Regions from separate parts of the Tenacibaculum sp. 1B UA genome, predicted to be linked through region 2. Evidence: riboswitches for the same ligand, from Rfam matches in the RefSeq annotation. Region 2 holds a riboswitch; each other region holds the start of a gene.
What was found. Region 2 has a riboswitch for cobalamin ahead of metE (5-methyltetrahydropteroyltriglutamate--homocysteine S-methyltransferase). Riboswitches for the same ligand answer to the same signal wherever they lie in the genome.

Region 1 (6,009 bases), 130 kb from region 2:
TATTCAGTTATTTGAAAAAGATGACAATACAAATTATAAAGACTTAGTTTCTGCTATTGTAAATGGAGTTTTTCAAATTATAGGAACAGTTTCTACGCAACCTTGGGTTAATGTTTTGGGACAGGTTGCTGGAGCAATAATTCAAGCGATGCCTGATAGCTGGTATGCTAATAATGATGATTATGTAGATTCTTTTTATACAATTGAAAAAAATAAGAGTTACAATAATTATTATGGTGCTAGAAGAAATGCTAAGATAAATTTATCTCCTTTTTATGTAGCTCCAAATTAAAAAATAAATTTAAAAGAATAACAAAAACCTCGCTTATTGGCGAGGTTTTTTACAACTAAAATTTGAAAATAAACTAAGAATTACTCTTAGTAAGCGTCTTCATGTACAGTCTTAATAGCTCTACCTGAAGGTTCGTTTTGGTTTTGAAAACTTTTATCCCATGCTAGTGCTGTAGGACTACTACAGGCAATTGAAGGAACAGAAGGAACTGTTAAAGCAGCAGTTTCACTTGGGAAGTGTTCTTCAAATATTGAACGATAATAATATTCTTCTTTGGTTCTTGGTGTTTGCGTAGGAAAACGATGTGGAGCATTTGCCATCATTTCCTTAGTAATAGCAGCTTCTACAACTTCTTTTAAGGTATCAATCCAGTTGTAGCCAACTCCATCAGAAAATTGTTCTTTTTGTCTCCAAGCTACTTCTTTTGGTAAATAGCTCTCAAAAGCTTTACGTAATACCCATTTCTCCATACGTTCACCATTAATCATTTTGTCTTCTGGGTTAATACGCATTGCTACATCCATAAACTCTTTGTCTAAAAACGGAACACGTCCCTCAATTCCCCAGGCCATTAAGCTTTTGTTAGCACGTAAACAGTCGTATTGGTATAATTTATCTAATTTTCGTACAGTTTCTTTGTGAAATTCTTCTGCGTTAGGGGCTTTATGGAAGTATAAATATCCTCCAAAAAGTTCATCAGCACCTTCGCCAGATAAGACCATTTTTATTCCCATAGATTTAATAACACGTGCCATTAAATACATTGGAGTAGAGGCACGAACTGTTGTAATATCGTAAGTTTCCAAGTTGTAAATAACATCTTTTATTGCGTCTAAGCCTTCTTGAATAGTAAAGGTTATTTCATGATGAATAGTATCAATATACTCCGATACTTTTTTAGCTGCAGCTAAATCAGGTGAGCCTTCTAAACCAATAGAAAATGAATGTAATTGTGGATACCAAGCAGCATCTTTATCACCAGATTCTACACGTTTAGCAGCATATTTTTTTGCAATAGCAGAGGTAATGGAAGAATCCAATCCACCAGAAAGTAATACTCCATAAGGTACATCACTCATTAGTTGCCTATGAACAGCGGCTTCTAAAGCATCACGAACTTCATCTATGGAGGTCTTATTGTCTTTCACAGCTTCGTATTCCATCCAATCACGAGAATACCATTTTTGCAAACCATCTTCACGCGTATAATAGTGTCCTGGAGGAAAAATTTCGATTTTGTTACAAACTCCTTCTAGCGCTTTTAACTCAGAAGCCACATAAAAAGTTCCGTGTTTATCCCACCCCATGTATAAAGGAATAATTCCCATATGGTCACGGGCAACTAAATATTCATCCGTAATTGAATCGTATACAGCAAAACCAAAAATCCCGTTTAAATCATCTAAAAACTCAACTCCCTTTTCTTTGTATAAAGCTAAGATAACCTCACAATCAGATTTAGTTAAAAACTCATGTTGTTCCTTAAGTTGCTTTCTTATTTCCTTATGATTATATATTTCTCCATTAGCAGCTAAGACAAATCTACGGTCATGGCTAAATAGAGGTTGTTGTCCAGAGGCAGGATCAACAATTGCTAGTCGCTCATGTGCCATAATTGTTTTTTCATCACTATAAATTCCACTCCAGTCTGGACCTCTATGGCGAACTTTCTTAGCCATTTCTAATAATTGAGGTCTTAATTTATCTGAAGATTGTTTTAAATCAAACGCACATACAATTCCACACATAATTTTAATTTTATTGTTTATTATAATGCAAATAACTGAATGATGTTTTTATTTTTAAACAATTATGCTTTTTTTGATTATATATTATAACTTTAAAAATTGAAAAACAGATTTTAATTAACTTTAATTTGCGTTTTAAGCTATTATTATTCTACTTTTTAATTATTCTTATAACAATTATGAGAGTTTACTTTTATCGAAAAAGAAGGAAGTGTAATTTTAACAGTAAAATTAGTGTTTCTTTCCTACGACTAAAATATATTTGCCGCGGTTTTTCTTTATTGTAAAGAAAATTAAAAGGGAATTAGGTGAGAATCCTAAACTGTACCCGCAACTGTAAACTTAGTCTATTAAAATTATAGATACTTGTTATTTCTTACGCCACTGTTTTTACGGGAAGGTAGTAGCAAGATGTTAGTCAGGAGACCTGCCAAAATTTAATTCATTGCTTTTCTTTCGGGTTAAAAGAAGAAGCAGTAAAGAACATTTGAAATATAATGTTTGTATTTTTTTGTTTTCAGAAACTTTAAATTTAATTATAATAATGATACGTAATTATAGTATTGTATTGGTATGTTTAATATCAGTTTTTTTTTCATGTTCAAGTGATTCAACGAAACATGAACCAACTCCAATTTATGATAATTCTTTTATACTAAGTTATGAGGGGGACAAAACAGTGGTAGGGCACTTAGATGAAGGTCAAGTTTTTACCCCAAATGTATATGAGTCTCTAAATAAAAATTCAATATCTTTTACAAATTTTGAAAATAGTTTATTCATAGTGTCTCAAGACGGACCTAATTTTGTTACAAAATTAAACTTAAAAGATCTTGCAGAAGAAGTAGCAGTGACTACATCTAAGGTAAGTAGCCCTTCGTACTTGGCTATGTACTCAGAAACTGATGGAGTAATCATTTCTACTGGTGGAAGAGGAAGACGAAGAACATATGATTTATCGTTTTTTAATGTAAGTGAAGGAGTGAAAGATAAGATTGATGGAGTTTCTTCAAAAGTATTGTTTTCAAAATCAGGAGTATTGGTAGATGGAGAAAACGTATTGATTGCTGACGATAAAGAGTTGAAGGTATTAAATATCAAAGATAAGTCAATAAAAACTACAGTAATATTTGATGATGTAATTTCAGGAATCTTAAAAGATAAAAACAATAAAATTTGGATAGGAACTGAGAAAAGAGTTGAAGATGCTAAGTTTGTAAGTTTGACAACTGATTATGGTATTGATGAAACGGTTACATTAACAGAAGTGAATTTGTATAAGAATAGTATGCTTTCTATAAGTGAATCAAGTAGTTATGTTTATTGGTCAGAAGTGTCAACAGGAGTAATTCACCGTTTTAACACAGAAACAAAAAAAGCAGAAGAGTTTATTAATCCAACTACAGAAGGAATAATGCTTACAACTGTTATAAGAGAGCATCCTACAACAGGTAAAGTTTATGTTATAGGGTCAGAAGATTTTTTTGATACAGATAAAAGTATACTCACTATATATAATGAAGATAAATCTGTTTTTAAAACTGTAAAAGGAATAGGTAACTCGCCAATAGATATTTTCTTCTCTAAAGAAGATTTTTCTGTAAATTAAATATTGTTTATTTATTTTTTAATGCGAAAAAGTTTGTAAAATCAAAATCACTTTATACATTTGTAGCATAATGATAAAACAACAATTAAATAACTGGTGGTGGAAAACTCGTAACTTACGTTAGTGAGACCATCTTGTTATATCTATAATACAACGAAAAGGCTTATCTCATGATAAGCCTTTTTTGTTTTTACATATTAAATGAAATGAAAAAAATTACCTTTAAAACAATAGCAAAAAAACAATTGGCAGATATGATAACGCCAGTTAGCTTGTATTTAAGAACAAGAGACAAGTATGCGAATAGTTTGCTGTTAGAAAGTTCAGATTATCATAGTAAAGAAAATAGTTATTCGTTTTTGTGTATAGAACCTTTGATAACCATCAAAGCAGAAAATGATGAGTTGTTATTGTCGTATCGAAAAGAAGAACTAGAAAGAGAGCCTATTCAAAGAAATTTTTATGAAAAGTTTGATGCGTATAGCAATGTTATTTCGATAAATTGTTCAGAGGAAATAAAATCATTTAATGGATTGTACGGTTATACAACTTTTGATGCGGTTCAGTATTTTGAAACAATTCAGTTAAAATCAAATAAAGCACCTTCCGAAATTCCAGTATTACAATATAGTTTTTTCCGATTTATCGTAGCAATTAATCATTTTAAAAATGAAATGATTTTGATAGAAAATATACCAGAAGGAGAAGAGTCTCGATTATCAGAAATAGAAAACTTAGTAAACTCTCAATCTTTTGCTAAATATGACTTCGCTTTTGAAGGAGAAGAAACATCTAATATTACAGATGAAGAGTTTAAAGAAAATGTTACCAAAGCAAAAGAACATTGTAAGAGAGGAGATGTTTTTCAGTTGGTCTTATCACGCCAATTTCAACAACAATTTAAAGGGGACGAATTTAATGTGTACAGAGCATTACGCTCTATAAATCCTTCTCCTTATTTATTTTATTTTGATTATGGAAGTTTTAAGTTAATGGGATCTTCGCCAGAAGCACAAATTAAGATAAATGAAAGTCAGGCTATTATTAATCCAATTGCAGGAACCTTTAGAAGAACAGGTGATGATGAAAAAGATAGAGAGTTGGCGAAAGAGTTAGCAAATGACCCGAAAGAAAATGCAGAACATGTAATGTTGGTTGATTTAGCAAGAAATGATTTAAGTAAGCACGCAACCAATGTAACGGTAGAAACCTACAAAGAAGTGCAATATTTTAGTCATGTAATTCACTTGGTATCTACAGTAACAGGAAAGATTACAGGAAATCCGATAGAAATTGTGGGAGATACGTTTCCAGCAGGAACTTTAAGTGGAGCACCAAAATACAAAGCCATGGAATTGATAGATACATACGAAAATCAAACCCGTGGATTTTATGGAGGATGTGTTGGTTTTATAGGTTTAAATGGAAATGTAAACCAAGCCATAGCAATTCGTTCTTTTGTAAGTAAAAATAATACCTTGTTTTATCAAGCAGGAGCGGGAATCGTTATCAACTCAAAAGAAGAAAACGAATTACAAGAAGTAAATAACAAATTGGCAGCATTAAAAAAAGCATTAGTGTTAGCAGAAGAAATATAAAATTAGAATTGAGATGTTAGTATTTAGGTGTAGGATATACATGCTTTATCAATACTTAAATCTCAATACTCAATACTATAAATATGAAGATACTAATATTAGATAATTACGACTCGTTTACCTATAACTTGGTGCATTATGTAGAAGATATTACAGGTACTTTACCAGATGTATATCGCAACGATGAAATTTCAGTAGATGAAATTAAAAAATACGATGCTATTATCCTGTCACCAGGACCAGGTATTCCTGATGAAGCAGGTGTTTTGAAAGAAACTATAAAAACCTATGCAGGCAAAATTCCGATATTTGGAGTATGCTTAGGGTTGCAAGCTATTACTGAGGTTTTTGGAGGTGAAATAGAAAACCTGAATGATGTATTTCACGGAGTAGCTACTGAAATGAAAGTGACACAAAATAATACGGTCACTTTCAAAAATATTCCGGAAACTTTTGAAGCTGCACGCTATCACTCTTGGATTGCTTCACGCAACAACTTTCCAGAGGAATTAGAAATAACAGCAATTGATGAAGATGGTAGCATTATGGCATTACGTCATAAAGAATTTGCAATTGAAGCGGTACAGTTTCATCCAGAAAGTATTTTAACTCCAGACGGAAAAAAAATGATTCAGAATTTTATTTCTTTTGCCGAAATCCAAAAGCCAAAAGCTTAAAGCTATTGATATGAAAAAAATACTAAACACCCTATTTGAACAAAAACGATTGACCAAGGAACAATCGAAAGAAGTTTTGATAAAT
Region 2 (6,009 bases):
GAGGCTGGTCATCGCGTACAAAAGACCATTGTAAAATGGTAACAGGTCCTGTTAACATTCCTTTAACCCAATTATTAGTTAAAGATTGTGCGTACTGTGACCAATAAACAGTCATTGGATGGGGGCGGTAAACATCACCGTAAATAATAGGAGGCTTCACACAGCGGCTACCATAACTTTGAACCCAGCCTTTTTTAGTAAATGTAACTCCTGCAAGTTGTTCACCAAAATACTCTACCATGTCGTTTCGCTCATACTCACCATGAACCAAAACATCAAGACCTATTTTTTCTTGCCATTGAATGGTTTTTTGAGTTTCTTTCTTTAGTAAATATTTATATTCCTCACTATTTAAAGTACCTTTTTTAAATTGTGCTCTCCAGCTTCTTACTTCTTTAGTTTGGGGAAATGAACCAATGGTTGTAGTAGGGAATAATGGTAAATTCAATACTTTTTCTTGCGCTTCTTTACGAACAGAAAAGCTATTTTTTCTTCGAGAATCAGTTTCAGTAATAGCATCAATACGTTGTTTTACGTCGTTATGATGAATCAAAGCTGAAGATTTTCTACTTGCGATAGCTTTTTTGTTTTCTTCAAAAGCATTCAAAATAGCTTTATCAGTAGTATCTTCAGATAACTGTTTTAACAAATTTACTTCTGTAAGTTTTTGCTTAGCGAAAGCAAGCCATTGTTTAATATCATTATCTAAAGATGTTTCTAGTTCTAAATCGCAAGGAGAATGTAATAAAGAACATGAGGAAGCAATAAAGATTCTGTCAGAGCCTAATCTATCGGTTGCTTTTTGAATAAGTTGTAACGATTTTTCAAAGTCGTTTTTCCAAATGTTTCTTCCATCTACAATACCTAACGATAGAGACTTGTCTTCAGAAAGAGTGCTTAATACATCGTCTAATTGGTATTCACAACGAACTAAGTCGATATGTAATGTATCGATAGGAAGTGTGTTAGCTAATGAAAGATTGTCTTTTAAACCTTCAAAGTAAGTGGTAACTATAAATTTTAAAATAGGAAACTTCCTTCTAATTTCATTATAGATAAATTGATAGGTTTCTTTAGCTTTTTCGTTTAGGTCTAACGCTAAAAAAGGCTCATCAAATTGAATATATTTTGCACCTTGTGCTTGAAGCTCTTGAAGAATTTCCATATACACAGGAAGTAGTTTTGAGGCTAAATCTAACTTATTAAACCCCTCTTCTTTTTCTTTACCTAAAAGAAGGTAGCTAACTAAACCAATAATTACAGGTTTAGCATTAATCCTTAATTGTTTAGCACCAACAAATTCATTAATAATTTTGTTAGAAAATAGTTTAAACTCTTGGTCTTTATAAAACTCTGGAACGATATAATGGTAGTTAGTGTCAAACCACTTAGTCATTTCCATAGCAGTAATATCAAGTTCATCTTTTTGATACCCTCTTGCCATGGCGAAATAGAGATCTAGTTCAGAGTTTGAAGCTTTTAAAGCTACTTCGTTGTAACGTTTAGGGATAGCACCAACGCTGAGTGTCATATCTAACACTTGATCGTAATAAGAAAAATCATTACAAGGAATAAGGTCTATACCTGCTTCTTGTTGTGTTTTCCAGTTTTGTTGACAGATGTTTCTTCCTGTTTCAAGAAGTTCCTGTGAACTTGTTTTGCCCGACCAATATTGCTCGCAGGCTTTTTTGAGTTCTCTGTTGCTACCAATACGCGGATAGCCAAGAATGTGCGTTTGCATTTCTTTTTAACTTTTATAATTAAACATTAATTTTAAAAGTTCTTTTAGATGCTTCGCAATGCTAAAAAACGATGTGATGTTTGAGGAAAAAATAATGACATACCAAAAAAGCACAGCATTTCATAAGCGAAAGTGTGCGTTAAAAATATATCATCGGTATGACCCAAAGGCTTCAAATCGCGAAAGCATTGTCAATATCCGAATAGGCAGGTCTCCTGACTTATAACAGTTTTTATCATCCTTCCCGCTTTTGCAGTGGATATACTAGGATAAAAACTTTTGGTGTGTTACTTACAGTTGCGCGACAGTTCGTGATTTGCACACGATTCCCTATTAATCTACAGCTAAGTAAAACCTTTTCGGTTGATGAAGTATGTAAAGAACTTATCGGGGTAAATGTATGTATTATTTTTTTAGAACTGGTAATAAAAAAAGCATCAGTATACTGATGCTTCTTGAGCTTTAACAAGATTTTAAATTTTGTTATTTTTCCCAGTTTTTAAGTTGATCTAAGTATAGATAGCTTTCAACAAATTTTCTATGTTCGGTACTTGTCATAATTTCGAGAAGTTCTAACGCTGAGATATAACTAGCTAAATTTCCGTTTGAAGATAAAAACTTACCATCTTTAACAAAAGTTACCAAGCTGTCGTTTTGAACTTTTAAATTAGGGTAATCTTTTTGTAGTTGTTTACCACCACCAATCCATGTTACAATTTTATGGCCATCAGCTATACCAGATTTACCAATTAAGTTAGCACCAGCACAATTACTAACAGTGTATTGGGTCTCTTGATTTTTTGTTTTTATAAAATCTACAATTTTATCATTATGCACCTGCGTATACATATCGTAAGCACTTGGAACAAATAAAGCTGTTAGTTTGGGGCAATTATCAAAAGTGTAGTCTGGAACAAAATGCATTCCTTCTTCGGTAGTAATAGGTTTAGCTATTTCAGCTATCGCTACTACATTAAAAAGTTGTTTGCCCTCTTTGTCTACTTTTCCAAATACATCTGATGTTGCTATAACTTCTCCTTGTAAAACTCCGTTAAACATTAAAAGCCCAATAGTTGGTAAATCAGGATTAAATGGTTTTAAATGTTTAGTTAGAGTATCAGATGGAGATACAACTTGATCAGTTTTTTTGTTGGTTTTTGATTTTTCTGAATTACAACTAACAGTAATAATTGCAAAAATTAAAATTACTACAATACTTAGGTTTTTCATGTGTGTTTTTATTTAGTATCTCTTTGAGTAGGTTTAATAATCATTCTAAAGTATTGGTCTTTATATATGTAATAGCCTAACCAGTTATAGAGTGTTCTTACTTTGTTTTTGAAGTTTACAAGTCCCATAATGTGTACAAAAATCCAAATTAACCAAGCAACAAAACCTTTTAAAGATTGTTTTTGCCCAGGGAAATCAAGTACAGCCTTATTTCGTCCAATAATAGCTAATGAACCTTTATCATTGTATTGAAAAGTCTTCCAGTTACTATTTTTTCTAGAAAGATTTTTAGCTAAGTTTCTAGCTTGTTGTAATGCAGGTTGTGCTAATTGAGGATGTCCTTTAGGATAGTTTTTGTCTCCTAAAATCAAAGCACAGTCCCCTAAAGCATAAATGTTATCATATGAATGTACTAGGTTGAACTGATTTGTTTTTAACCTTCTACCAGCACCAAAACTCTCCTTTGAAAAACCATCAAATGTTTTAGCAGACACACCAGCTGCCCATATAAGGTTTTTAGTATGTATTTTTTCTCCGTTTGATAAATACACAGTTTCACCATCAAAATCATTAACCATGGTGTCCATTGTCAAAGTTACCCCAAGTTCACTTAATTTCTTAGAGGTATATTCTTGTGCTCTTTTGGACATTGGAGCTAATACAGAGCTTTGACCATCAATAAGGTGAATTTCTCCAAAATCATTTTCGTCTAGTTCAGGGTAGTCTTTTATGATAATTGAAGTTTTAATCTCGGATAAAATCCCTGAAAGTTCAACACCTGTAGGACCTGCGCCAGCAATAACAAAAGTTAAACACTTTTTTCTTTCTTCTGGGTTGTGAATTCTTGTAGCTCGGTCAAATCGAGTTAAAATAACATTTCTAAGAGACAGCGCATCACTAATGGTTTTCATAGGTAAACTGTACTTTTCAATGTTTTTGTTTCCAAAAAAGTTACTCTCTGTACCAGTTGCCATTACTAGGATGTCGTATGCTATTTCTCCATTACTTACGACTATTTTATTTTCTTCTGGAACAATTTTTTCAAGAGTACCCAGTCGAAAACGAGCGTTTTTAAATTTTCTTAAAATTTTTCTGAATGGATAACTAATTGCAGAAGGTTCCATAAAACCTGTGGATACTTGGTAGATTAAAGGAGGGAAGAAATTGTAGTTGTTACTATCTACTAAAATAATCTGATAATTTTCTGAATTTCCTAATCCTTTTATAAATTCTAATCCAGCAAACCCGCCGCCAACTACGACAAGTTTTTTCATATTTTTCATAATGCTATTATGCCCTTAAATTAATATAAGTACAAAGGTAGTTAAGTAGGTTTTAGTAAAAAATAAACTGGCTTAAGAAAAGTTATTTTCTTTTAATTTCACTTAAGTATTCAGGAGTTAGCCCTAAAAAACTAGCTAGCAAAAATTGAGGAACTCGTTGTACAAAATCAGGGAAGTCTTTTCTAAATCTAAAAAAGATATCTTCTTTAGAGTAACTGTTAATATATTTTAAACGCATTAAAGCAGCTCCGTATGCGGTTTCATATATACTTCTAAAATATTTTTCTAATAAGGGAAACTTATTTAATAACTCGTTATATTTTGAAAAGGAGATTGACAAAATTTCAGAGTTTTCAACTGTTTCTATGGTAAAGTTAGCGTGTTTTTGGTTTTGAAAAGCTAAAAAGTCAGTTAACCACCAATTTTCTAAAGCAAACTGTGTAGTTTTTTTGTAGCCTTAACTATCAATAAAATATAAATGTAAGCAACCTTTAGCAACAAAAAACAGTCTACTACATTTTTTGCCAGCAGGTAATAATATTTCTTTTTTCTTGAAGGACTGACAGTCAAAAAATGAAAGTACTTCAGTTAATTCTTCTTCTGAAAGATTTGTGTAACTTTTAATATGATTTTTTAAAATGCTTTCAGCCATATCCTAGTGTAGTATTTAAGGGTAAAAATACTAACTTTATAAAGACTCTCTTTAGTTTTTAAAAGAAAAAGGCATCAAATAAATTGATGCCTTTTGTGTTCGTTTTAGAAGATTTATCCTTTTATACTCTCAGGATTATATCCTAAATAAGGCACTTCTTTTTCAGCAAAATTAATTCCGTAATCTTCTAGCTCTTTTAAAATTGGTTCGTACACTTCTTTATTGATAGGTAATTGTACACCAGGAGTGGTAATATCACCGTTTAAGATGCGTACCGTAGCCATAGCTACAGGTAAACCAACTGTTTTTGCCATGGCAGTATAAGTTTGATCATCACCTTTAATCACCATACTACTTTCAATCTGGTATTTATCTTCTTTGTATTGGTATCCAAAAATATGATGCATTACAATCATATCTTTATCCTCAGCTTCAAGGGTCCAAGAATCCATCAATATTTTTTGTAAAATTTCAGCAGGAGTTGCGTTTTTCAACCCTACTTTTTTGTTCGGATTGAAGATGTCTAACTCTACAAATTTATCCCACATTAAATCATCTTGATCAATTTTTGCATACGAACGGAATTTTAATTCAACAGAATCTGAAGGAGAATAGGCTAAGAAAAGATTTGTAAAATCACGATAGCTCATGTTTTCAGAATCTTCGATAGTGTATGTATCATCAGTCATTCCTAACTGGACAAAAACATTCCAAGCACGAGAAAAACCAACTTTACGAATAGTTCCACGATACATGGTTTTAATATCTTCTAAACCATAAATACTTCTATACTTTAAAGAATCACGGTTTGCATACGCTTCAAATCTTCCACTGCCATTAATAGTTAAAAATTCAGTTCTTCTAAATAATTTTTGATATGGAATATACTTATAGGTTCCTTCTTGAATAAACATTGAAGCACCACCTTGACCTGCCAATACAACATTTCTTGGGTTCCAAGTAAACTTATAGTTCCATAAATTAGTATCACTTTCAGGAGCAACTAATCCACCGCAAAAAGATTCAAATAATAGCATTTTTCCGCCCTGTTCTTTAATACGATCAATAACTTGCATAGCACTCATGTGGTCAATTCCTGGATC
Region 3 (6,009 bases), on a different contig from region 2:
CCATCGCAAACATCGGCAAACCCATCTTCATGAAAAGCACCTGTAATCCAAATAGAACTAATCATGCTGATTACAATAGCAACATCCGTAGGAAAAATATAAGAAGAAGCGAAGTAGGCTAGTGCTGCAATGCTTCCAACTACAATTCCTACTAAAGAAAAATAACGACTGCTTTTGTTGAGTATTTCAGGAGAATGATCTACCCATTTTGGACACGGAATGCGTGTGAAAAACAATATAGCTGTTAAAAAATAATGGATTTGTCTTTTTATCATAACTAGGCTTCGCTAATATTGGCACTTTTAAAAGTAGCCATTTCGTTTAAAAAGTTCACACTCGATTGAATAATAGGAAAGGCAACCGCACAACCTGTTCCTTCACCTAAACGTAAACCTAAGTTTAAAAGTGGTTCAGCGTTTAAAAATTCTAACATTTTTTGATGTCCTTGTTCTCCTGAATTATGACAGAATATACAGTAATCTAAAATATCAGATTCCATTGCATGCCCTGCTAATAGGGCAGCAGTAACAATAAAACCATCAATAAGTAAAGTCATTTTTAAAGAAGCAGCTTCTAACATAGCACCACACATCATTACAATTTCAAATCCACCAAAAGTAGTTAAGGCTTCCATAGGTGTTGAAATAGAATCGGCGTGTAACTTATAGACTTCACATAATGTGTCGATTTTTGTTTGTAGTCCTTTGTCATCCACTCCAGTACCTCTACCTACACAGTTTTCAATAGGTGTATTGGTAAAATAACTCATTAACAAAGCCGCAGATGACGTATTGCTAATCCCCATTTCACCAAAACCAATAACATTGCAACCTTCACTATACACCTTTCTTACCAACTGTCTTCCTTTTTCCAAGGCTTCTTGGCATTGTTCTGAGGTCATAGCTTTGGTAGTACTATAATCTTGTGTTCCCTTTGCTATTTTGGCATTGGTAAGCTGTGGATGTGTTTTAAAATCAGCATTTACACCAGCATCTACAATGTTTAAATGAATGTTGTTTTGTTTACAAAACACATTAATGGCAGCACCTCCTTGCAAAAAGTTGAATACCATTTGCTGTGTAACTTCTTGAGGGTATGGACTCACCTTTCCCGTAGTAGCAATTCCATGATCCCCTGCAAAAATCACAATTGTAGGCTTTGATAACACAGGGCTCATGGTATTTTGAATTAATCCCACTTGCATGGCAATTTTTTCTAAATTGCCTAAAGCACCAATAGGCTTGGTTTTGAAGTTGATTTCTTCTTGAAGCTCGTTTTGTAGTTCTTTTGAAAGGGGAGTTATCGTTGTTGTCATGTGTTATTTTAAAGTTAAAGGAAGTCCAGATACCATAAAAGTAGCTTTATCGGCTAGTTTTGCTATGTGTTGGTTCGTCCAGCCTTGTAATTGTGTAAATTTCCTTCCAGATTCAGAATTAGCGTGTAATCCCATACCAATTTCATTAGAAATGATGATAATATTAGCGTCAATTTCAACCAATTTGTTGATTTCTTCTTTAGCAATTTTTAGCGCTTTTTCAATATCGTATTTTGTATCCACAAAGAAGTTTGTTAGCCATAATGTAACACAATCTATAACCACCGTTTGTTTTTCAGAAATTACCTTACTTAACCATTTTTCTTCCTCAACAGTGGTCCAGCGTTCATCTCTATCAGAAACATGTCTGTCAACTCGCTGCTGAAAATCTTCATCCCAAATACGAGAAGTAGCTAAGTAAATAGGAGTGTCAGATAAAGATTCGGCTAGCTTTTGAGCATAGCTACTTTTACCCGAACGTTCACCTCCTGAGATATAATATATCATGAAATCGCATTTTATGTTGACACAAAGATTGGAAAGATTTTTAATAAAAAGCAAATTAAAATAGATAACTGTTTATTTTTGCTGAACTAAAACAATGAATTATGACAGTATCTTCTTTTATGCCAGCAGTAACTCAAATGATTTATGATATGGGGTTACAAGATTATTTAAACGGAATTACTTTTGAGTGTCCAGAAGTAGCTTTAAAAGAAAAAGAAGTAGCTGTTCGATATAAGTTGGAAGGAAAAGTGTTAACGAGTAAAGAGATTACGGCTATTTTTTCTAAAACCAAGGCAGAAGGAAAGACATTGTATTATGTAGATGAACCTGTTTTAGAACGTTTAGCACCCGATATTGTTTTTACACAAGATGTTTGTGATGTTTGCCAGATAGACACAGAATCTGTGGCAAAATCAGCTTATAAATTGCCAAAGGTTCCAGAATTAATATCTATTACTCCAAACTCTTTAGAAGATGTTTTTGAGAATGCATTAACTATTGCAAAAGCAATGAAGCAGGAAGCAGTAGGAGAGGCGTATGTAAGTGGATTAAAAAAGCGTGTTTATGATATTGTTGATGTGCAACGTGAGCATAGAATCCAGTCGAAAAGTGTGATGTTATTAGAGTGGATTGATCCGTTGTTTAACTGCGGGCACTGGATTCCTCATCAAATAGGTTATGCAGGTGGAATTGATTTGTTATCGCATCCATCAGGAGATAGTATTGTAATTTCTTGGGATAAAATTGTAAAATACGATCCAGAGGTATTAATTATTGCTCCTTGCGGATATGGAATTGAGAGAACACTTGAAGATATGAAGTTTTTAGAAGAGAGAGAAGAGTGGACGTCTTTAAGAGCAGTAAAAAATAAACAAGTGTACATTGCCGATTTTGCCATGTTTACACAATCTTCAGCGGGTACTTTAGTAGAAGGAATTGAATGTTTGGCAAAAATGATTCATCCAGAGTATTATACGCTTCCAGAAAACTTACAAACAAAATTCGCAAATTATCATGATTTGATGGTTGCTAATTTATAAGAATACGATACATTTGCCGTGATTTTTGGTTTTTCTTTAATCACCTATTAAAGAAAATTAAAAGGGAATTCGGTGTAAAACCGAAGCTGTTCCCGCAACTGTAAGCTATTAAGCTTGTAACGATTACTCAAACCACTGTTTTTTAATGGGAAGGTATGTTACAAGACGCAAGCCAGGAGACCTGCCAATTATTATAATTAATTAAAACTTTCGGGATAAAAGTTTAATGTATAATGAAGGAAATAACAACAATATTCATACTGTTTTTTACGATTAATCTTTTTTCTCAAAAAGATACAATAGCTATTAACAAATTAAAAGAGGTAATAGTTAATGGGAAGAGAAATGTAGAAAAAAAACGCATTGCTACAAAAGAATTAAAGATTGGGGTGAAAGAACAGACAAAAAACCCTATTAACTTAACGAACCTTTTACGTTATAACAGTCCAATAGCTTTTAGAGATTATGGTAATGGAGGCGTAAGTACTGCACGTTTTAGAGGGACATCGGCTTCAAATACGTTGGTACTATGGAATGGAATTCCTATAAATGCTGTAGGAAGTGGACAAACAGACTTTAATGCACTTTCTGCGAGTATAAGTGATAATATTCTTGTGCAAAGTGGTGGGAATAGTACTGAATATGGTTCTGGTGCCATAGGAGGAACGGTACACTTAAAAGATGAAGTACTGTTTAAAGAACATCAAAAATTTCAATTGTTTACTTCTTATGGAAGTTACAATACATCGTCTAATTTTTTTAAAAGCTCAGTAGGAACAGATAAGTGGAGTGTAAAATTAGCTTCTACGTTTAATTATTCCGACAATGATTACACATATATCGATGAACGTTATAAAGATAGCGAAGGTAATTTACTAGCTAATGAAAATGGAAAGTACAAAAACTACGGAGTTAATTTTGTCATAGGTTATAAGTTTAGTCCTACAAACTCTTTATCGTTTTATTCGACTGCTTACTACGGAAATCGTTTGTTTTCTGATGGATTACCGAACCCGTCTGCTGGAAGTGAACGAAATGAAGATTTTAATCAAAGAAACTTACTACAGTGGAAGTATTCATTTTCTTCTCAGTTTAAACAAGAACTAAACTTAGCTTACCTAACGCAGGAATATAGGTATTACGGAAATAAAGATGCTGAAAATTACAGTTTTGGTAAGTCTAAGACTGCTTTATTAAATCACTCTTTAACTTATAAACCATCTAATGTTTTATCGTTTAATTATAAAACGATGTACGAAAACATTAATGGTGAAAATACAGATATTAATACCAAAACAAGAAATTCTGTAGCGTTTGTAGGAAGTGTTAAATATCAACCTACTGAAAAATTAATAACGAATTTACAAGTTAGAAAAGAAATTAATTCAGATTTTAATGTGCCTCTGTCTTTATTCGTAGGAGGAGAATATAGATTAATTAATCAATTAAACATTCTGGCCAACTTTTCAACAAATTATCGAGTTCCTACTTATAATGAAATGTATTGGCCTGTAGTAGGAAACCTAAACTTAATACCTGAAAGCTCAAAACAAGGAGAATTAGGAGTTTCTTTTAAAAATAAAAGCTTAAACATAACATCTACATTATTTTATATCTATATTAATGATAAAATTCTTTGGTTACCAACAGGGGGTAGTAATTTGTGGAGACCAAGAAACGTAAACGATGTAATAAATAAAGGTGTAGAAACTTTTGTAAGTTATAAGAAAGAGATAGGGGAGCATATTATTGATTTTTCTTCTAACTATACATTTACTTTGGCAGAAAACACAGAAACAAAAAAAACACTTCCTTATGCACCTGAGCATTTGTTAAATTTTAATATCAATTATAATTATAAAAGGTTTAATTTTTTTATACAAAGCTTACATCAAAGTAAGGTGTATACAAATGAAACAAACTTAGATTTTTACTCATTAGATCCAGTACATGTTCAAAATGCAGGAGTAACCTTTAATTTATCTACAAAACAAACAAAACTTCCAACATTAGGATTTACGCTAAATAATATATTTAATAAGGTGTATTATTTCTCAAACTTACGTCCTATGCCGGGAACAAATTTTAATATCAATTTAAATTATAAATTTTAAACCAATGAAAATAACAAAACTACTTTTACAGCTTTTTTTAGTAAGTATAGTTCTTACTTCTTGTTCTGGTGAAGACAAAATAGTTGAAGTATCAAGAGAAACATATGATAACGGTGTAATTATTAGCTCAGAAGGAAACTTTGGAGCTAAAGATGGTTCAATTTCTTTTTTAGATGATAATCTTAAAGAATTAGAAAACTTTGTTTATGCTGGAGTAAATGGAGCCTTATTAGGAGGATTAATACAGTCTATCGCCTTTACAGAGACAGAGGCTTATATTATTTTAAATGATGTGAACACTATAGTAGTTGTTGATAGAATAAGTTTTAAAAAGAAAGGACAAATTACAACAGGCTTAAACAATCCAAGATTCATGACTATTGTTAATGGAAAAGGATATGTGACCAACTGGGGTGAAACACAAATTGGAAATGATATTGATGATGATTTTATAACTGTTATTAATTTAAGCACATTAGAAGTTGATTCTAAAATAGATGTTGCGATAGGTCCAGAACAAATACTAAATAAAGATAATAAGTTGTATGTTTCACATAAAGGAGCTTATACTGTCAATAATATTATTTCAGTAATAGATTTAAAGGATAATAATAGTATTTCTACAATAACAGTTAAAGATGTTCCAGATGAAATAGCTTTTGATAGTAAAGGAAATTTAATCGTTTTGTCTGAAGGAATTAAGACATACCAGGGAACAGAATCAGTTGGGGCAATTTCAAAAGTGAACTTGGCTGATAAGAGTGTGTTTGAAATAGGTACTTTTCCTCAAGGAGTACATCCTGATTTAATGGCTATAGATGGGGATGTTATTTATTATAGTGTCGGAGCAAAATTGTACAAAGTAGGAGTAAACGATTCTAGTTTACCCGCGTCTGAAATCATAACAGTCGATTTATTTACAGAAGAATCTAAAGGAACTTACATCTTATTTTATGGAATGGGTGTAAAAGAAGGTAAGTTATATGCTTTAAATACTAGTTTTATTAGTACTAGTGAAGTACAGGTTTTTGAT

Region 1: it holds a riboswitch for cobalamin, as region 2 does, so the genes downstream of both, MK851_RS04385 (hypothetical protein) here and metE (5-methyltetrahydropteroyltriglutamate--homocysteine S-methyltransferase) in region 2, are expected to answer to the same signal.
Region 3: it holds a riboswitch for cobalamin, as region 2 does, so the genes downstream of both, MK851_RS14865 (TonB-dependent receptor plug domain-containing protein) here and metE (5-methyltetrahydropteroyltriglutamate--homocysteine S-methyltransferase) in region 2, are expected to answer to the same signal.

What each region holds. Positions count from the first base shown of each region.
Region 1 covers NZ_JAKVUA010000003.1:61,804-67,812, reverse strand. Annotated here, with positions in the region: gene MK851_RS04395 (DUF3103 family protein) at 1-292, shown strand, start outside; gene asnB (asparagine synthase B) at 379-2,040, opposite strand; cobalamin riboswitch at 2,292-2,490, shown strand; gene MK851_RS04385 (hypothetical protein) at 2,585-3,649, shown strand; gene MK851_RS04380 (anthranilate synthase component I family protein) at 3,856-5,247, shown strand; gene MK851_RS04375 (aminodeoxychorismate/anthranilate synthase component II) at 5,331-5,924, shown strand; gene trpD (anthranilate phosphoribosyltransferase) at 5,935-6,009, shown strand, end outside.
Region 2 covers NZ_JAKVUA010000003.1:187,595-193,603, reverse strand. Annotated here, with positions in the region: gene metE (5-methyltetrahydropteroyltriglutamate--homocysteine S-methyltransferase) at 1-1,741, opposite strand, end outside; cobalamin riboswitch at 1,929-2,115, opposite strand; gene MK851_RS05005 (DJ-1/PfpI family protein) at 2,225-2,971, opposite strand; gene MK851_RS05000 (NAD(P)/FAD-dependent oxidoreductase) at 2,980-4,254, opposite strand; gene MK851_RS04995 (hypothetical protein) at 4,337-4,594, opposite strand; gene MK851_RS04990 (hypothetical protein) at 4,712-4,906, opposite strand; gene MK851_RS04985 (saccharopine dehydrogenase family protein) at 5,020-6,009, opposite strand, start outside.
Region 3 covers NZ_JAKVUA010000027.1:22,224-28,232, forward strand. Annotated here, with positions in the region: gene MK851_RS14845 (adenosylcobinamide-GDP ribazoletransferase) at 1-275, opposite strand, end outside; gene cobT (nicotinate-nucleotide--dimethylbenzimidazole phosphoribosyltransferase) at 278-1,315, opposite strand; gene MK851_RS14855 (bifunctional adenosylcobinamide kinase/adenosylcobinamide-phosphate guanylyltransferase) at 1,319-1,822, opposite strand; gene MK851_RS14860 (ABC transporter substrate-binding protein) at 1,924-2,862, shown strand; cobalamin riboswitch at 2,872-3,066, shown strand; gene MK851_RS14865 (TonB-dependent receptor plug domain-containing protein) at 3,096-4,976, shown strand; gene MK851_RS14870 (DUF5074 domain-containing protein) at 4,981-6,009, shown strand, end outside.